Regions from separate parts of the Photobacterium swingsii genome, predicted to be linked through region 2. Evidence: riboswitches for the same ligand, from Rfam matches in the RefSeq annotation. Region 2 holds a riboswitch; the other holds the start of a gene.
The links. Region 2 has a riboswitch for cobalamin ahead of OCU77_RS16515 (TonB-dependent receptor domain-containing protein). Riboswitches for the same ligand answer to the same signal wherever they lie in the genome.

Region 1: another riboswitch for cobalamin. It lies ahead of OCU77_RS10530 (cobalt-precorrin-5B (C(1))-methyltransferase); the one in region 2 lies ahead of OCU77_RS16515 (TonB-dependent receptor domain-containing protein).

What each region holds. Positions count from the first base shown of each region.
Region 1 covers NZ_AP024852.1:2,273,464-2,282,187, forward strand. Annotated here, with positions in the region: gene OCU77_RS10510 (cobalamin biosynthesis protein) at 1-1,409, opposite strand, end outside; gene cobI (precorrin-2 C(20)-methyltransferase) at 1,406-2,275, opposite strand; gene OCU77_RS10520 (bifunctional cobalt-precorrin-7 (C(5))-methyltransferase/cobalt-precorrin-6B (C(15))-methyltransferase) at 2,268-3,563, opposite strand; gene OCU77_RS10525 (precorrin-8X methylmutase) at 3,563-4,216, opposite strand; gene OCU77_RS10530 (cobalt-precorrin-5B (C(1))-methyltransferase) at 4,213-5,433, opposite strand; cobalamin riboswitch at 5,618-5,829, opposite strand; gene OCU77_RS10535 (histidine phosphatase family protein) at 5,910-6,551, opposite strand; gene OCU77_RS10540 (hypothetical protein) at 7,064-7,591, opposite strand; gene OCU77_RS10545 (tetratricopeptide repeat protein) at 7,566-8,453, opposite strand; gene OCU77_RS10550 (LPP20 family lipoprotein) at 8,458-8,724, opposite strand, start outside.
Region 2 covers NZ_AP024852.1:3,628,170-3,636,893, forward strand. Annotated here, with positions in the region: rRNA gene OCU77_RS16495 (16S ribosomal RNA) at 1-366, opposite strand, end outside; gene OCU77_RS16500 (RNA recognition motif domain-containing protein) at 953-1,417, shown strand; gene murI (glutamate racemase) at 1,389-2,180, opposite strand; gene OCU77_RS16510 (Dph6-related ATP pyrophosphatase) at 2,250-2,918, opposite strand; gene OCU77_RS16515 (TonB-dependent receptor domain-containing protein) at 2,997-4,874, opposite strand; cobalamin riboswitch at 4,912-5,129, opposite strand; gene trmA (tRNA (uridine(54)-C5)-methyltransferase TrmA) at 5,276-6,382, shown strand; gene OCU77_RS16525 (YijD family membrane protein) at 6,466-6,837, opposite strand; gene fabR (HTH-type transcriptional repressor FabR) at 6,860-7,492, opposite strand; gene sthA (Si-specific NAD(P)(+) transhydrogenase) at 7,827-8,724, shown strand, end outside.

The DNA of each region.
Region 1 (8,724 bases), 1.4 Mb from region 2:
TTGCGACATGTGCCCGCACAATGAGTACGGCTGATTTTAATGCGGTTTTCACCTTCACTTAGCCCTAATGTTTTCAGGTAAGTTCTTAGGTGATGAGCTAAATTACGGCTACCTTCTTTAGCGCAGCGACCACCTTCACATACCAGTACATGGTGGCGGTGGTATAGCATAGGGCGATTTAAATCAACGTGCTTTGGCTTACATTGATACCCTTTGACGACTTCATTGCCATGTGCATTTATATGGCAATGTTCACCTAACCAGTTCTTCCACTTTTTCTTAGCCATGGCTTCATCAGCAGGAATACGCGCACAGGCCAAGGTCATGTTGAAGCCATCTTGCTTGTACTTCCACTTAGGCACTAATAAGCGATTCGATCCTGATTTTTTCAGTGCCGCGGCTTCCGCAACCGACGATACACCCGTGATTTTTTTGACAAACTCAGAAGGGTTTTCAATACCTTCAACATCCGCTAATTGCGACGCTTCAAAAGTAACAAAGGGGGTTTGTTGACGCTGAGAAATCGCATGAATACCCGCTTCATCGGCTTTTAACGCAATACTGGACAACGCAGCCACAGATTCTGCCGCTAAATTATGTTCATCTAAAAAAGTTTGTAGGCCCTGCTTAATTACATGGGCTGGGGTATTTCTGTCGCAACCTATCCCTAGAACCAAGGACTTTGGTCGCCACAGCACGCACTTACTTTGCCAATCTGCATACCCTTCCGGTATTTTCTGATCGCAAATCAATACCAGACCATCCCATACTTCGGGTGAGATGGTCGCTAATTGGGTCGCTGCCAATTTCGGATGACAAATCAAATTAGCCGGCATGGAGCGCTTTTCACGCCACCAATTCTGTTGCCCTGCGCGCTGTACTATCAAAACAGGTTTTTCATTTACTACAGCAGCAGAGACAGATGTAATAGCTTGCTCACATTCAGGGGCTAATTGCCAGCCGAACGCGGCACCTAGCATATCTACCGATAAACTCCCAGCCACATCAGATGCAGTTGTAACCACGGGTGTCGCCGCTAACAGCTCTGCAACACGACATGCTAAAGCGTTCGCGCCACCTCGGTGCCCAGACAGCATAGGAATGACGAAATAGGCATGATCATCAATACAAATCACCCCAGGATCGGTGCGTTTATCCACCATTAGAGGGGCTATCATGCGGCTCACAATCCCTGTGGCGAAAAAGCAAATATGATGGTCATACTCGCTGAAACGCTGCGCCATAAAATTCGACAAAGGTAAGGTTAAACGCTCAGCTTGTGCCTCATTTTGCTGAAACACCTCTTGACCAACATCTGATACAAACACAGTGGCAAATGGCAAGGTCTTTGCCAATCGCTGCGCTTGCTTAGCACCGTGAAGTGTGATGGCATAAATGGCTATTTTCACGCAGCAGATTCCTTGGCTAACGATGAGGCTTTGATTTGCTGAACTGAGATTTGTTGAGCAGGGGCTTGCTCGACTGATGCTTGCTGAACTGATTGATCAGTCGAGTCTTGCTCTACGGACGTGCCGCGCAACACACCACGACGAGATCGCACTGAAAGCTGCACCATAGAGAAATAACGATGGCCTTCAGGTACATCGCGCAAGTCTTGATACACTTCTTGCTTGTCGGTTGTGGCATGCGACACATAAGTGGCACAAGCGAGCATATCCATACTTTCCAGTAGCGCAGTTAACTGAGGAACAATACGGCCTGCTTTGATCAACATGATGGTATCGAACTCTTCGACTAAGCGCGGTAAGCACGATAATCCCCAAGTGGCAGGCACCACACAAAAACGCTCTTGCCCGTCAGCTAAAGGGATTTGAGTTTGAGCAGGAATAGCCGTGACCGAGGTAATACCCGGTACAATTTCAATCTCAAGCTGTGGCAGTAATTCTTGTAACTCTTCTTGAATATAGGCCCAAGTACTATAAACCGAAGGGTCGCCTTCTGTTGCAAAAACAACGTCTTTACCTTGTTGTAAGCGCGCAATTAACGACAGTGCCGCTTCACGCCACGCAGGAATATTGATCTGCGGATCACGGCTCATTGGAAAATGTAAAAACAGCTTTTCACCCTGGATCTCTTCATCTTGTACCGCACCTGAAACGATCTGGTGAGCAAAAGACGCCTGCGAGCCTTTATCCTTTTCAGGAAACGCCACAACATCCACTGTGCTGATTAATCGGTGTGCTTTTAATGTCAGTAGTTCACTGTCGCCAGTTCCCACCCCTACAGCGTAGAGCTTGCCTAATTGTTTAATCATTATTATTTTCGCTGTGTGGTTCTGTTTGAAGACGTTTATCAAAGATAAAAAGATGAATCGGGTTTTCTGCTTGATAGCGGGTGTAATGTGCTAATGGTACCCCCTGAGAAACAGAGACCATTTGCACTAGCGCCTTGACGTTGCGCTGTTTTGACCAAGTATGAAGTTCGGCGACTGAATCTATGGTGACGGCGGTGGCAACAATAACGCCATCATCGGCTAAACGCTGCCAACATGTATCAAGGATTGCTGCCATTTCACCACGACTGCCACCAATAAATACGCTATTGGCTTGAGGCAAATTGGCCAATTCTTCGGGTGCTTTCACTTTCAGCAGTTGCACATTATCGGTCGCATGAGCAGCAATATTGGCTTCAATCGATTCATAACAATCGTTGTTGGATTCCAAGGTATAAACCTGCCCCTGCCAACACTGCTTAGCCGCTTCAATCGCGACCGAACCTGAACCTGTACCTATGTCCCAAACACAGTGGTCAGGACGAATACGCATGCTACTCAAAGCTAAATGACGAATAGGTTGCTTGGTGATTAAGCCACGCTTCGGCATTCGCTTTTCAAAACTGTTATCAGCCGCATATTGACCATAACCGCCCCAATAGAGCGCTTGCTGACGTTGTAACACAACAAGGTTGAGCGGATTAAAATCATCAACTTGCTTTGTGGCTAACTCAGCCACCGTGAACGCCGTGACTCTCTCTTCTATACCACCTAATTGTTCACAAACCCATACCTGCCAATGCGCCTGATGATAAGTCAGTAAGTGCTTAGCGATGGCGCCAGGGTGATTATTGCTGTCCGTTAACACACAAAACAGTTCCCCCTGCTGAATTTGGCTGACAAGGCCCGTTAACGGACGACCATGAACAGATAAACAAGTGGCGTCTTGCCACGGCAATGCTAAACGACTAAACGCCAACTGCATGGATGATGGACTAGGAATAAAACGCAGCTCTGCTGAAGGTAAGTGGTTACTTAGTGTTTTACCTATACTGTAAAACAGAGGATCACCCGATGCTAAGATAACCACACCGCCCTCTTCACTTTCTTCTAATACTGCTGCTAACCACGCTTTGTAGCCTTGCGCCATTGATAGCCGCTTCCCCTTACACTGAGGAAACCAAGTCAATAAACGATCGTTACCAGCAACAACCCGAGCTTGCGCCACCGCGTTTACCGCACGGCTGGTTAAGCTCATGCAACCATCTTCTGGCACACCCACAACCGTGATCGCAGGCAGCTCGGAAGGGGCAATATCACCACTGAGCATTAGACCGACTCCATCAGCAAAGCATGAATCGTTGAAACCACTAATGGGCTTCCCCCTTTGCGTCCCACACTGGCGATATAAGGAATAGCGCTTTGTTCAGTCAATGCTTGCTTTGATTCTTCCGCTTTCACAAAGCCAACAGGAATACCTATGATCAGCGCAGGTTTAGCCTCACCGACTTCCACCATACGTAAAATCTCAAACAAGGCTGTCGGCGCGTTCCCAATAGCAATAATAGCGCCATCTAATACGCCAGCATCTCGTGCATATTGCATCGCTTGTATAGCTCGGGTTTCACCGCTGGCTTTGGCCCGTTCAATCACTGTTGGGTGGCTGATAAAGCAGTGAGCTTGGTTACCATGTACAGATAGACGCTGCTGGCTCAAACCTGTCGATATCATGGTGACATCGGTAATAATGTTAGCCCCTATTTGTAGGGCTTGAATGCCCAAACTCACCGCATCATCACTGAACTGAAATAACTGAGCGTACTCAAAATCCCCTGTAGTGTGGATGGCCCGACGCACGACATTCCATTCAACAGGTGTGAACGAGTGTCCACCGTGAAAGGCTTCTATTTCATGGTCGATAATCGCGAACGAATTATTCTCGATTTGTCGACCTTGTGCAGTCATTTGCTGCATCTTATTCATGGTATATCCTTATGAGCTGAGGGTGGTACTTGCGCACTTTTAGTATAAATATTGCTTTTGCTTGTACTGTCACTAAGCATGTGATGATGAGATGGCGAGCGATGCATGGCCAATAAGCGGCCATCAAAATCAATTAATCGAAATTCGATATCAAGATAATGGTCGACGTATACTGCGGCATGTTCCGCAGCTTGTTGGCACAACAGATCTAAAAAGGCTTGTGGAGACGTTTCACGCCATAAATCTAAAACATGGCGACCCGTATTTGCGTCTCTTATTTGCTGGCACAAATCTGCTGAGCACTCAGCTTGTACCGCAAGATCCGCCAATAACTGAAAGTCGATAGCACGGCCTGAGACATGCGTCATCATGTGACCAGCCACCATTTTGGCTAACTTGCCTATCATGGCGACAACCGTCACCGTTTGTACCTGATAACGCTTACTGGCACGTAGGCCAACGCCGACAAAATCGCCAGCTTGAATAAAGCAGATACCGTCTAAATGTGGCAGCATTGCCATGGCTGAATTTTCTGAGCGAGATCCGGTCGTGAGCACGACGTGATTTTGTTGGTTCGCGTTAGCAATTTGCACCGATTGACGCACTGAAGCAGAAAAAGCAGAAGTGGAATAAGGTTTGACCGTGCCTCGCGTGCCAAGAATAGAAATACCGCCGATTAATCCTAAACGGGGACCTATGGTTTCTTTGGCTCGTTCTTCACCATCAGGTACACGGATTTCTAACGCAATACCTTGCTGACAACCATTACTTGGTTTGGTATCGACGTTTAGATTCCATTCGAGCTGTACCATATCGAGGATATTAGCCCGAGGCACTGGGTTTATCGCAGGCTGCCCAACAGGTAACTCCAGCCCGGGTAAGGTGACTCGCGCAACCCCAATGCCACCATCAAGCGAAATCCCCGCTTGATCACGCCACCGTGCAAAGCACTGAATTTCAGCGTCATGGGTACAATCAGGATCATCGCCTGCATCTTTGATAATACCAGCCAGTACACCCTCGGCATGAACTTCAAGGCGTGCAATAGCAAAGGTGGCAGATTCTAGGTTCGGTAAGGTGATAGTAACAAACGACGGTAACAGCCCAGTGAGCAATGTATGCGCCGCAGCGCGACTAGCCGCTGCGGCACAAGCGCCAGTCGTAAAACCTGAACGTAAATCGCTGCGTTTTTTTGAGCGTTTAACCTTGGTGACCAAAGTCCACTCCACAAGTTTTATCAATCGCCATGGCGCTTTACCATTCCATCGAGGTAATGCTGTTTAGCTTTGCGAAAAGCTCGACATCCATTACTGGGGTTTAAATACAATAACCCCCGAATAGCCGAACGCAACGATAGAGAAATCGCTGGAAGGTACGATGCTGAGTATCCCCGCTCAGAATTCGGAAGCTAATGAAGTAACAGGTATCCTGACTAACGACTAAACCGCTTTAACCCCTTCCCAAGTAATATCGTCATTACTCAGTGGCTCAGTTAAAGCTCATCGCTTACAGTTGCGGGTACAGTTCAGGTTTTTCACCTGATTCCCTGCATGGTCGATAAAGCTATTAGTTTGCATTTATCTTTCACCATGATCACTCAGCCTTTGGGCTAAAATGACATTACTTATTATGTGGTTTATTATCAAACTAGTTTAATGATATGCCTCTAGTTATCAACAATAATATTTACTATTCATTCACTTAAATTAAGCTGCGGTGGCTTTAGCTCAAAAATATTCATTTCAGTATTCATCGGAATACCTTGCCCGTATGCCCACGATGTTCGCCCATGCAAAATATTGTTTGCACAGCGAATCCACTCACCGTGGCTAACCACGTAAATCGTTTTGCCTGCGTGTCGTCTTACTAAAGCACGCAAAAAATCCACGACTCGACGCTCAAAGGCAGTTTCACTTTCTGCCTGTAGCTCAGTTGCTATTGCCAAGCACGCATCCAAGCATTTTTCATAGCGGCCTTGATAAGCAAACCAGTGCCTAGCATGTAAAAACCCATTAATACATACGTTTTTTTGCTTACCCTCGAGAATACCAAATCTTCTTTCACGTAAACGTTGATCTGGCACGATATATCCACCACTTTTATTACAAATAATACGTGCAGATGCCAAAGCACGGCCTAAATCGCTGGAATATACAATGTCTGCTGGATATTGACGGGGAATATTGTTCCTTGCAATGAAACTTGAGAGTGCTTTCCTACCCGCTAAGGTCAAGCGACTGTCTCGCCATCCTTGCAGTTTGCCGGCTAGGTTCCACTCAGTTTCTGCATGGCGTACCATGACAAGCCGCACATATTGCTCATTACTCTTTATCATCACTTACTGCTTTATCAGCGCAACCCTTAGCGTGTAATTATAAGTTTACACTTTAGTGTATTTTGTCGAAAACAGCATAAGGCAAGGCTATAGCCGCGATCAAACAAAGTCGGTATTATCAGCTCACGCAAACATATTGCCGCTTTTCACTTTTTCGTACTCAGTGAAAAGCCTGTAAGTCCTTTATTTTTGGTCATTTAAAGGCTTACATTAGTGGAAGGCTATAGTTCGGTCAAACTCGCCTTCCCTACTCCTCGCACCAACAACGCCACGGTAATGTACTTAGTATATTATCGCTTTTTTCGTGCCTGATATTTCTCCTAGCTACCCTTAGCCGTCGTTTACATCAAAACTGTTAATAACTAATCCAACAAGAATGACTTGATAATTAATGGGGTGAATATTGTACCGACACCCTAGCCATTAGGATTGTTCTAATAAAAAAAACCAAGTGACAAGCACTTGGTTTTAATATCTATGCCATGTGGATTACATAGCGAAAAGAAGAACCCTTACATGCGCTCAACTTTCATCTTGGGCACTTTGACATCCACAACACAGGTCATTTCCATGTGACGTGAAGGCAATGTTTTAGTATCACAATGACGAAGCTGCGCCACACCAACACCAACAGCCTTGCTGGTTAAGCAAGATTGCACATCACCGTATGATGACTGTGAACCATTGCGGTCTAACACAGTTTCATTTTGAGTAAAGTGCTTCTCAATTGCGACACCATTTGTTTCCATCACAGCTAAAGATAGTGCACGGTCACGAGCTGCTGCTTCAAGCGTTGTAATGCTATCGCGATCGCCGCCAGCTACAACAACGGTTTGCTCAGACGTAACATAAATACGCTCGCCTGTGGGATCGGTTTCATGAATAACATGCAGTTGTAGCTGACTTTCACATGAGCTGACATCACCAAAGATCTTCGACTTTGCTGGTGGAACGTGAACGATCACACTCGGCTCAGAAGCACAACCAGCAAGCAGCAGTAATGCCGTTGCAGCACTAAGCAGATTTAATTTGTTCATCATGACTTTTGCTCATTTGGAAGTAATTTTCAACCATAGGAATTGAATCCAAGATTTCCATGTTCTTTGGATCAATCACATTCGCTTGTTTGATCAGCTTATAAGCATTTTTAAATTCACTCTCAAGGAACTTAATCATACCCATGTTATGCGTTGCAATTGCCTGATCAGCTACGTTTGGCGATGCTTGCGCAATTTGCTGGTACATAGCATAGGCTTGATCATAACGTTGGCGCTGTGCATATTCATTTGCAAGATCAATACTTTCATCATCACCACTTAGCAAGCGTACAGTTATGTACTTTTGGTGCGGCGTCAGATCTTGGGCTACACGAACAGAAAGGTCTTCTAAAATCGAGTTGTTCATGCTGTCCCAACCTTGCAGTTTAGCGTGCGCTGCACCTATGCTGTCTAGGTCATTTTTCTCACTGTTTGATTGGCTAAAATAGTTACCAGAGGTAATTTCATGGCCATTCTTTTTCACAGAGTAAGTGACTGTCGCAGAACGTGTACGTTTTGCGTAGTAACGGAAGTAATTGCCATCATCCGATTTCACTTCCTCTTTCCATGTTGACTCATCTTTGTCCCAACTGATCTCGCCAGTAACAACAATGCCAAGCGCTTTGCTAGCTGGGTCAGCATAACCGTATTCACGAATCTTACTACGCAGCATCTTTGAAAAAACAGGACCTTTACTTTTTTCAGAAGAAGAGAAGTTACTCACTTCCATTTGCTTATAGTTAATGCCTTTATTGCTTGGCGCCGCAATGGTTGATCCCACTTCAGTGTAAAAAGCACAACCTGAAGTTAATAGCGTTGCAGCAAGTACAGTAAAGCCTAACAAGCTTTTCATCATCGCTTTCATACAATTAACCCTCTAAAGATGCTAACGCTTTCTTCATTGCTTCTTGCGCTTCTTCTGAATCAAGGTTGCTCCAAATTTCATCTTTGCGTGCTTTTTCAATTGCTGCAGCCATATTCGCTTGATAAGCATCGTTAGTCATTGCTACTAAGGTGTACATACCGCCACTTGGTGACGTCAGCGTAGTCATTACGCGAGCATCACGAATCACAGTGCTAACAACATTGTTAATGGTGATTTCTACCATTTCAGATACATGCTCGTCGCTGACTGT
Region 2 (8,724 bases):
TATTCCCCACTGCTGCCTCCCGTAGGAGTCTGGACCGTGTCTCAGTTCCAGTGTGGCTGATCATCCTCTCAGACCAGCTAGGGATCGTCGCCTTGGTGAGCCTTTACCCCACCAACTAGCTAATCCCACCTGGGCTAATCTTGACGCGAGAGGTCCGAAGATCCCCCTCTTTGGCCCGTAGGCATTATGCGGTATTAGCTATCGTTTCCAATAGTTATCCCCCACATCAAGGCATATTCCCAGGCATTACTCACCCGTCCGCCGCTCGTCAGCGAAGTAGCAAGCTACTTCCTGTTACCGCTCGACTTGCATGTGTTAGGCCTGCCGCCAGCGTTCAATCTGAGCCATGATCAAACTCTTCAATTAAAGTTTTGTTGGTCTTGCGACCGGCTCAATGAATACTGATTGAATATCGATAACTAGAAGCTAGTCATGATATTCGAATTGACTGTGCCAAATAATAAGTAAACTTGTTATTTGTATTGGTCACTCAGTTCATTGATATAATCTTTTTGACTATTCATTTCACGAGTGCCCACACAGATTGCATGGTCAAATTGTTAAAGAACTTTCTTCTTCGCTTTCGCTCTGAAGAGGTGCGCCATTCTAAAGAAATCATCGTAAGTGTCAAACACTTTTTGAAACTTTATTTTAGAGGCTTTCACCACACTAACTCGTTGCTTCTTTTACCTGTTTGGTAAGCAGCTCTCCGTGTCAGTGAGGCGGCATTATAGAGATTTAGATCGCACTGACAAGCCTTTTTATCAAAAAAATATGCAACCGGTGAACATTTAACCTAATGTGTTATTTAGCCTGCACAGGGCAACATTTGACGATCGTCACATTCACTTACTGGCAATTATAAGTCAATGAAAGTAATATCAATGTGATTCTGATGTTAAAATAACCAATAAGCATTCTTCTTACTATTTACGACGACGTAGTATTGAATATGAAATTATCCAATCAAACTTTAGTAACAATCATAGCTCTCGCTGTACTAGGGGCTTTAATCATGAGCTTTATCGATATCTCACCTTCTATCGCCTTCGCGTTAGGTGTCATCCTATCTGGGTTAGCTGTCCACTTTATGCAAGGAACATCTTCTACAGCTGCAACTTCTGATGACTCATCTTCTACTTCGAGTTCAAGTAAAACAATTTACGTTGGCAATCTGCCTTATCGTGCAAATGAAAATGACGTAAAAGAGTTATTTTCTGAACATGGTGAAGTCTTCGCTGTTCGCCTAATGAAAGACAAACGTACAGGTAAACGTAGAGGGTTTGGCTTTGTTGTTATGAATAGTGCCGATGTCGCAACGGCTATCACTAACCTAAACAACAAAGAATACGGCCAACGCACACTGAAAGTACGTGAGGCTAATGAGCCTAAAAATGGGGAAGATTTAGATTCTTAATAGGGCTTAACCCTAACTCAATAAGAAAAATATTCAGTGCCGCTTCATGATGTGAAGCGGCACTGTTGTATGTAATGTTCGCTTTTACGGATTTACTCTTACTATCACTTTCACCAAGTAGCGCCTTCACACGATTTGCTATCGCTTTCCCCGAATCAATGATTTGCACGGGTGTGGAAAAAGCCTGTTGAATTTCATTCTTGATCAGAGGGAAATGCGTACACCCCAATACAATACCGTCAACACGCTCAAGCCAAGGAGAAAGTATTTCTTGGATCTCGGCAACTGAAACGAGTTCACCTCGTAACTTTTGTTCTGCGATTTCAACCAATCGTGTTGAGCCTATCATCAGCACTTCGCAATCTTTTGCAAATTCAGCAATTAGCTCTTGGGTATAACGGCGTTTTACTGTTGCAGGCGTGGCCAATAGGCCAATAACCTTTTTTTGGCTTAAAGCAGCAGCAGGTTTTATTGCAGGAACGACTCCTACCACAGGGATATCTAATTGTGTTCTTAACGTAGGTAAGACAATAGTGCTCGCGGTATTACAGGCAATCACCACTAAATCAACACTGTGTTTTTGCACTAGCTGTGACACAATTTTCGATGTCCGAGCAATCAGTACCGACTCTTCCAGCTCACCATAAGGGAAAGCCGCATTATCGAAAGCGTAAACATAATGCTCATGCGGAAGTAGTGCACGGATCTCTTGATATACCGATAACCCACCGACTCCAGAATCAAAAATCAGAACACTTCTCACAACACATGATACCTAGGTGATAAAAACAGAGGCTATCATACTGCGATTTTTATCGTTCAGAAACCAACATTAGCCAATAGAATATTGATAGCGTTGATAATGAAATCTAGCTGTTCGGTCTATATAAGAAGGTACTATTTCAAGTTGACCTTTAAAGCAGGGAGCAGCCACGACTAATGTATGAAACTCACCATCTTCACCACAAGGATCAACACCACTAGGTAAAGCCGCAATAAACTCAGCACTATACCATTGACCACAATAGCGACTATCTAGTTGCTCCGTATCCACCGTAGTCACCAGTGTTTCGATGCCTCGGGTGAGTATTTCTTTCGCTAGATCTTGGCTACTTTCACCCATCAATGGAAAAATGCACTGCCAACCCGCGGGTTCAATATAGCTACGGCGGTAGTCTGCAATACCATTGCAGAACATATCCCCGAACGCGACAGCATCTATTTCTAGCTTCGATGTTTTTAAGCTATTAACTACCATCGACTGGTACACGTCATTCGGTGGAAATACACTTGGCAGAGCAACGGTAATCAAAGGCAAACCTATTAGACTTGCTTGTTGGCGAACAACATCTATCGGGGTAGCCTGAAAAGGCACTTCATCTTCTAGGTAGGTGGTAACCAACCCCACAACCCTGTATTGAGGATCGTCTAATAAGCGAAGTAGTGTCAGTGTCGAGTCTTTGCCCGAACTCCAACTGATAACAACATTAATGGGTTTCATGTTTTATCAACACTATGTGGTTATAAAATAGATATAAAGAAGGCCGCTATATCGCGGCCTTGAACAATAAATACCTTGTTAGAACTGATATGTCGTTGTCAGGTAGAAAGCGCGACGCTGAGTATTATACGTATTGGCTGTTTGATACTCTTTATCTAATAAATTAGCAACTTTTCCTCTAACGACCCAGCGAGTGTTGATAGCATAAGACGCTGAGACATCAACTAAGCTATACGGTTCGAGTTCAATCGTATTTTTTGAATCATCATAGCGCTTACCTTGATACATATAACTCAAGTCAGCTTGCCACTCATCATACGTATAACTCACTAACCACTTAGCCACTTCATTAGCCTTACGTGCGAGTTTTTTTGATTGAATATCCGTCGGTTTCCCAAAGCCAGCCACATTCACTTTATTATCGTGATCCAGTAAATCAAGCGATACCATGTGAGAAAAAGGGCCCGTATCAAAGTTTGCTGAAATCTCGATACCTTTAATATCGGCGCTAGAACTCTCTAGCTCTTTATCTTTTCCTTGGTAAGTTATGAGGTTATCAATTTTGTTGGAATAACCCACCACTCTAAAATCAGCAAAAGAGTAATATGCCTCAACCCCAGCCTCATAATTAAAAGACTCTTCAGGCTTAAGCTCTTTATTACCGTAACCCGGCCAATATAAATCATTAAAGGTTGGCGCTTGGAAACCTGTTCCAGCAGATGCAATTACACGAATATTATCCGTTACGCCATAGCCAGCCCCCAACTGCCAAGTTGTGTAGCTGCCAAAAGCCTCATTATCATCGTAGCGTACACTAGCTTCGAACTGCGCATCACCTAAATTAACAAACGACGATAAAAAGGCAGCACGATTATAACGACTAGTCCCATCGTATGACTCAAATTTACCCTTCGATGAATTCCACAAGTTTGAGTCCGCGACCGAATCATTTTGATAATCAATGCCACCTTGAATTAAGACGCTTTCAGTCAGTTGGTAAGAGTTCAACCAGTTAATGACATAGCGATCTGTCACAATCTTACTGCCAGGGAATTCTCCACCTTTATTATCACTGGAATCTTGGTTTTTAGAGATAGTAAGTGCTGACCCCAATTTATCACGGCTGTATTCCAGCTGGCCTGAGACATTGAATAGCTTTGACTCTTGCTCATCCGGTGATTTCTGACCATTTGAAATATAGTATTCATACTCATTCAAGCTAGTGTGATAAAAGCCTAAAACGCGGCCACGAAGAGTTGGCGTAAATTGACTACCTAACTCTAAAGACAGATCTTGACGACGGAAGCCATCATCATCTGGTTGATCTGGGTTAAACCCTTCACCAGAGACATCAAAACCTTCTGCTGACTCGCTATTCACACCAACTTTTAGCCAACTATTCTCACCCAGCTGACTAGCAACGGATGCTTGCCCTTGCAGATATTCATCACTTCCTATGCCGGCAGAAATAACGCCTTGATCGCCTTCAATATGACTGGTCGTCACAATATTGATCACACCACCAATAGCATCTGCACCATATACTGCAGCACGAGGGCCTCGCACTAACTCTACTTTTTCAACACCAACTAACGGAATTGCTGAAAAGTTTGCACTCCCTGTTGTCGCACTTCCTAAACGAACACCGTTATAAAGCACAACAACATGCTTAGAAGAACTACCACGAATGGATACCGAGCTTGATTGGCCAAGGCCACCATTGTTAGTAACTTGCACACCAGGCAACCACTTTAGAACATCAGTAAGTGTTTTTAATTGACGGCTTTCAATCTGTGCTTTTGTCACTACATCCGTTGATGCAATGACAGTAGAGAGAGGCTGTTCAAATCGGTTCGCGGTTACCACCATGACATCATCGGTTGATGTTTCGGTCGCAAAAGCCTGACTTTGAATAAATAGAGGGGCTAACGCCACTGCTAAGAGCGTTTTTTTCATTATGTTGGATACCTTAAGTCGCGTTTATTACTAAGCACATTGCTTCGAAGCACTGGTTGGTATTCGGACTTAAGAGCGAGGTTTACACCGCCTACGGCAACAACTTCCCATTTCATCTATTGCTGAGCTAAATAGACAAAACAGTGTTTGGAACAACGTCCGTGTGCTTTCGTTCTCTATTACCGCTGCGCGTCAGTTACGGATTTCCACCGTATTCCCTAGCCATCATGGCAAACCAGCGCATCGCGAATCCTAGTAAGCCCAACAATAATTGTCTAGCTTTGTTTATGTTTAGCAGCAAATAAGCGCCGGCTTTGACACTTTATCGGCCTCAAGACTGGACATCGCGCAGCAATACAATAAAATCTCCGCTCTTAATTTGAGCAGTTTGAGGCAAACAAATGGCATCCACCGCAATTAATCCCGCTGATTACCAACTTCAGTTGGATGAGAAAGCAGAGCGTATTCAAAATATCTTTGCAGATTTTGAAACGCCAGAGTTGGAGGTTTTTGCCTCACCTGCTGAACATTACCGCATGCGCGCTGAATTTCGTGTATGGCACGAAGGTGAAGACCTTTATTACGTTATGTTCAACCAAGCAACGCGTGAGAAATACCGTGTTGACCAATTCCCTGCTGCAAGTCGTCTGATTAACGACTTAATGCCACTGCTAGTTGATGCATTAAAACCTGTAAAAGCACTACGTCATAAGCTATTCCAAGTAGACTTCCTTTCGACACTCAGCGGTGAGATTCTGGTTTCATTGCTTTATCACCGTCAATTAGATGAAGAGTGGGAAGCTGAAGCGAAAGCGTTAAAACAGCGTTTAAATGATGAAGGCTTTAACCTGAACTTCATCGGCCGTGCACGTAAGCAAAAGATTGTCCTCGACCAAGAACATGTTATCGAAAAACTGAAAGTGCATGATCGTGTACTGACCTACAAGCAAGTTGAAAATAGCTTCACCCAACCTAACGGTGAAGTTGCACAAAAAATGCTGGAATGGGCAGTAGATTGCACCCAAGAGAGTAAAGGTGATCTGCTGGAACTTTACTGCGGTAACGGTAACTTCTCACTGGCCCTAGCACAAAACTTTGAGCGTGTACTCGCAACTGAACTCGCAAAGCCATCGGTCGACTCAGCGCAATTTAACATTGCTATCAATAACATCGACAACGTGCAAATCATTCGTATGTCTGCAGAAGACTTTACCGATGCAATGGAAGGCAAACGTGAATTCCGTCGCCTAAAAGCCCAGAATGTCGATTTACAGAGTTACAACTGCAACACTATCTTCGTTGATCCACCGCGTTCAGGTATGGATGAAGGCACATGTCGTATGGTGCAAGGCTACGAACGCATCATGTATATTTCATGTAACCCAGACACATTAAAAGAGAACTTGGCCATTCTAAGCGAAACGCACAACATCACGCGCTTTGCACTGTTTGACCAATTCCCTTACACCCACCACATGGAAGCAGGTGTACTGCTAGAGCGTAAGTAAGCTCAATGAAGTAAAGCAGGATAATAGATACAAAAAAGGCGCTCTCAGCGCCTTTTTTATTATCTTTTTGAGTAGATAGACGATTAAGCTGCCGCTTCGTCTTTCTTGCCCATCACACCGAGTTTCACCGCAACCCAGAACAACAAGCCAAGTGAAATCATCAGTGGTAAGAAGTTTGAACCCATCTCTGGCATTTGTGCGCGTAGGAAAGAGGAATAACCAAATGCACCCACTAGGAAACAAGCAAACGCAATAGCCGGCGTGCCTTCAGACATAGGTTTGGTTAAGTATTCTTGGTATAGGCAGTACACTGCCAAGGCAAAAGCGATCACAGGGAAAACGGAGAAGGCAACGGCACTTGACGTAAATACCGCCAACGTTGCATTGCCACATAAACCCGCTAACAAAGACAAAATCAATGTTTTACGTTCAGCTTTTACTTGTTCCTTGTTCATATTCTTCACCAGCAAAATAAGGTTAGAGTTTCTGCCTGAGCTCACGACGCTCACGCTCTTTGCGGTACCAATAGGCACCCTTTGCAATCATTCGTAATTGCATGATCAGCCGTTCGGCATGCTCAGCACGCGCATGACTGTCTAGATCCAGTGCTTCTGCACCAGAACTGAATACTAATGTGACGGAAGCCTCCGCTTGAGTATACGCTTCTTCGTGCGTCACCCCTGTTTTGGCCTCTAAATACTCAGCAAGTTCCGCTACAAAATGTTGAATTTCACGGGCAACGGCGGCGCGAAATGCCGTCGATGTTCCCGAACGTTCACGCAGCAGCAACCGAAATACGTTAGGGCTGCCTTCGATAAATTCCATGAACGTTTCAACAGAAGTGCGAATAACACTACCTTCCTCAGCAATACGCTGACGGGCCTGACGCATCAACTGACGCAGAATCAAGCCACCTTCATCAACCATGGTAAGGCCAAGCTCGTCCATGTCTTTAAAGTGACGATAAAAAGAGGTGGGAGCTATCCCCGCTTCGCGCGCAACTTCACGTAAACTTAAACTGGAAAAACTACGATCAGCGCAAAGCTGACTAAATGCAGCATCAATAAGCGAGCGACGGGTTTTTTCTTTTTGTTGAGCCCTAATACCCATGAATCTATTGGTTCTCTAATACTCTTTGCTGCAACTATACGCGGTTTTCACTACCAGTTCAGCGAGAATCCTGATCTTTCGATAAGGCTCTTATGAAATTAATCAGACCATAGTAAATCCTGACTCAAACTGAATCAAAGCGACAATTGTCACTTTTTACTACTGGCTCACAAACTAGCATATTTTCGCCGGAGAGGCTTGCAAGGTTAGTTTGCAATGCGCTGACAACGTGATCGCTACCGAGCTATGGCCATCAACTGATTTTCCACCAGCAAAATCAAGGTTAAACTGCTGCTACGGCAATGTTGCATGGATGATAATAAAGGCCAAGCCAATGACAAAGAAAAATCGACAAACCGCCCAGCACTTTGATGCCATCGTAATTGGTAGCGGACCTGGTGGCGAAGGGGCTGCGATGGGGCTGACCAAGGCAGGGCTCAATGTCGCCATTATAGAGCGCGAAGATAGCGTGGGTGGCGGCTGTACTCACTGGGGAACTATACCTTCAAAAGCACTTCGTCACGCCGTCAGTCGGATCATCGAATTCAATCAAAACCCACTGTACTGCAAAAATAACTCTAGCTTGCACAGCACATTCAGCCAGATCTTAGGCCATGCTCAAGATGTCGTGAATAAACAAACCCGTATGCGCCAAGGGTTTTACGATCGCAATCAATGCAGCATTATTTTTGGTGAAGCCAGCTTTATCGACTCCCATACCGTGCAGGTACGCAATAAAGATGGCAGCCACGATTTATACCACGCTGATACTTTCGTCATAGCGACAGGTTCCCGCCCTTATCAGCCCGTTGATGTCGATTTTACCCACTCACGGGTGTACGACAGCGACTCGATACTGCAACTCAAGCACGACCCTCGTCATATCATTATTTATGGCGCAGGCGTGATTGGCAGTGAGTATGCTTCCATTTTCCGTGGACTAGGTGTCAAAGTAGATTTAATTAATACTCGCGATCGCTTATTGGAATTTTTAGATAACGAGATTTCTGACTCACTTTCTTATCATCTCTGGAATAGCGGTGCGATGATCCGCAATGGCGAAACTTATGAACGGATTGAAGGCACTGAAGATGGCGTGATTTTACACCTTGAATCAGGCAAAAAGATGCGAGCTGATTGCCTACTTTATGCCAACGGGCGTACAGGGAATACCGATAGACTGAATCTTGATAAAGTGGGGTTAGCCCCCGATTCTCGCGGCCAACTCAAAG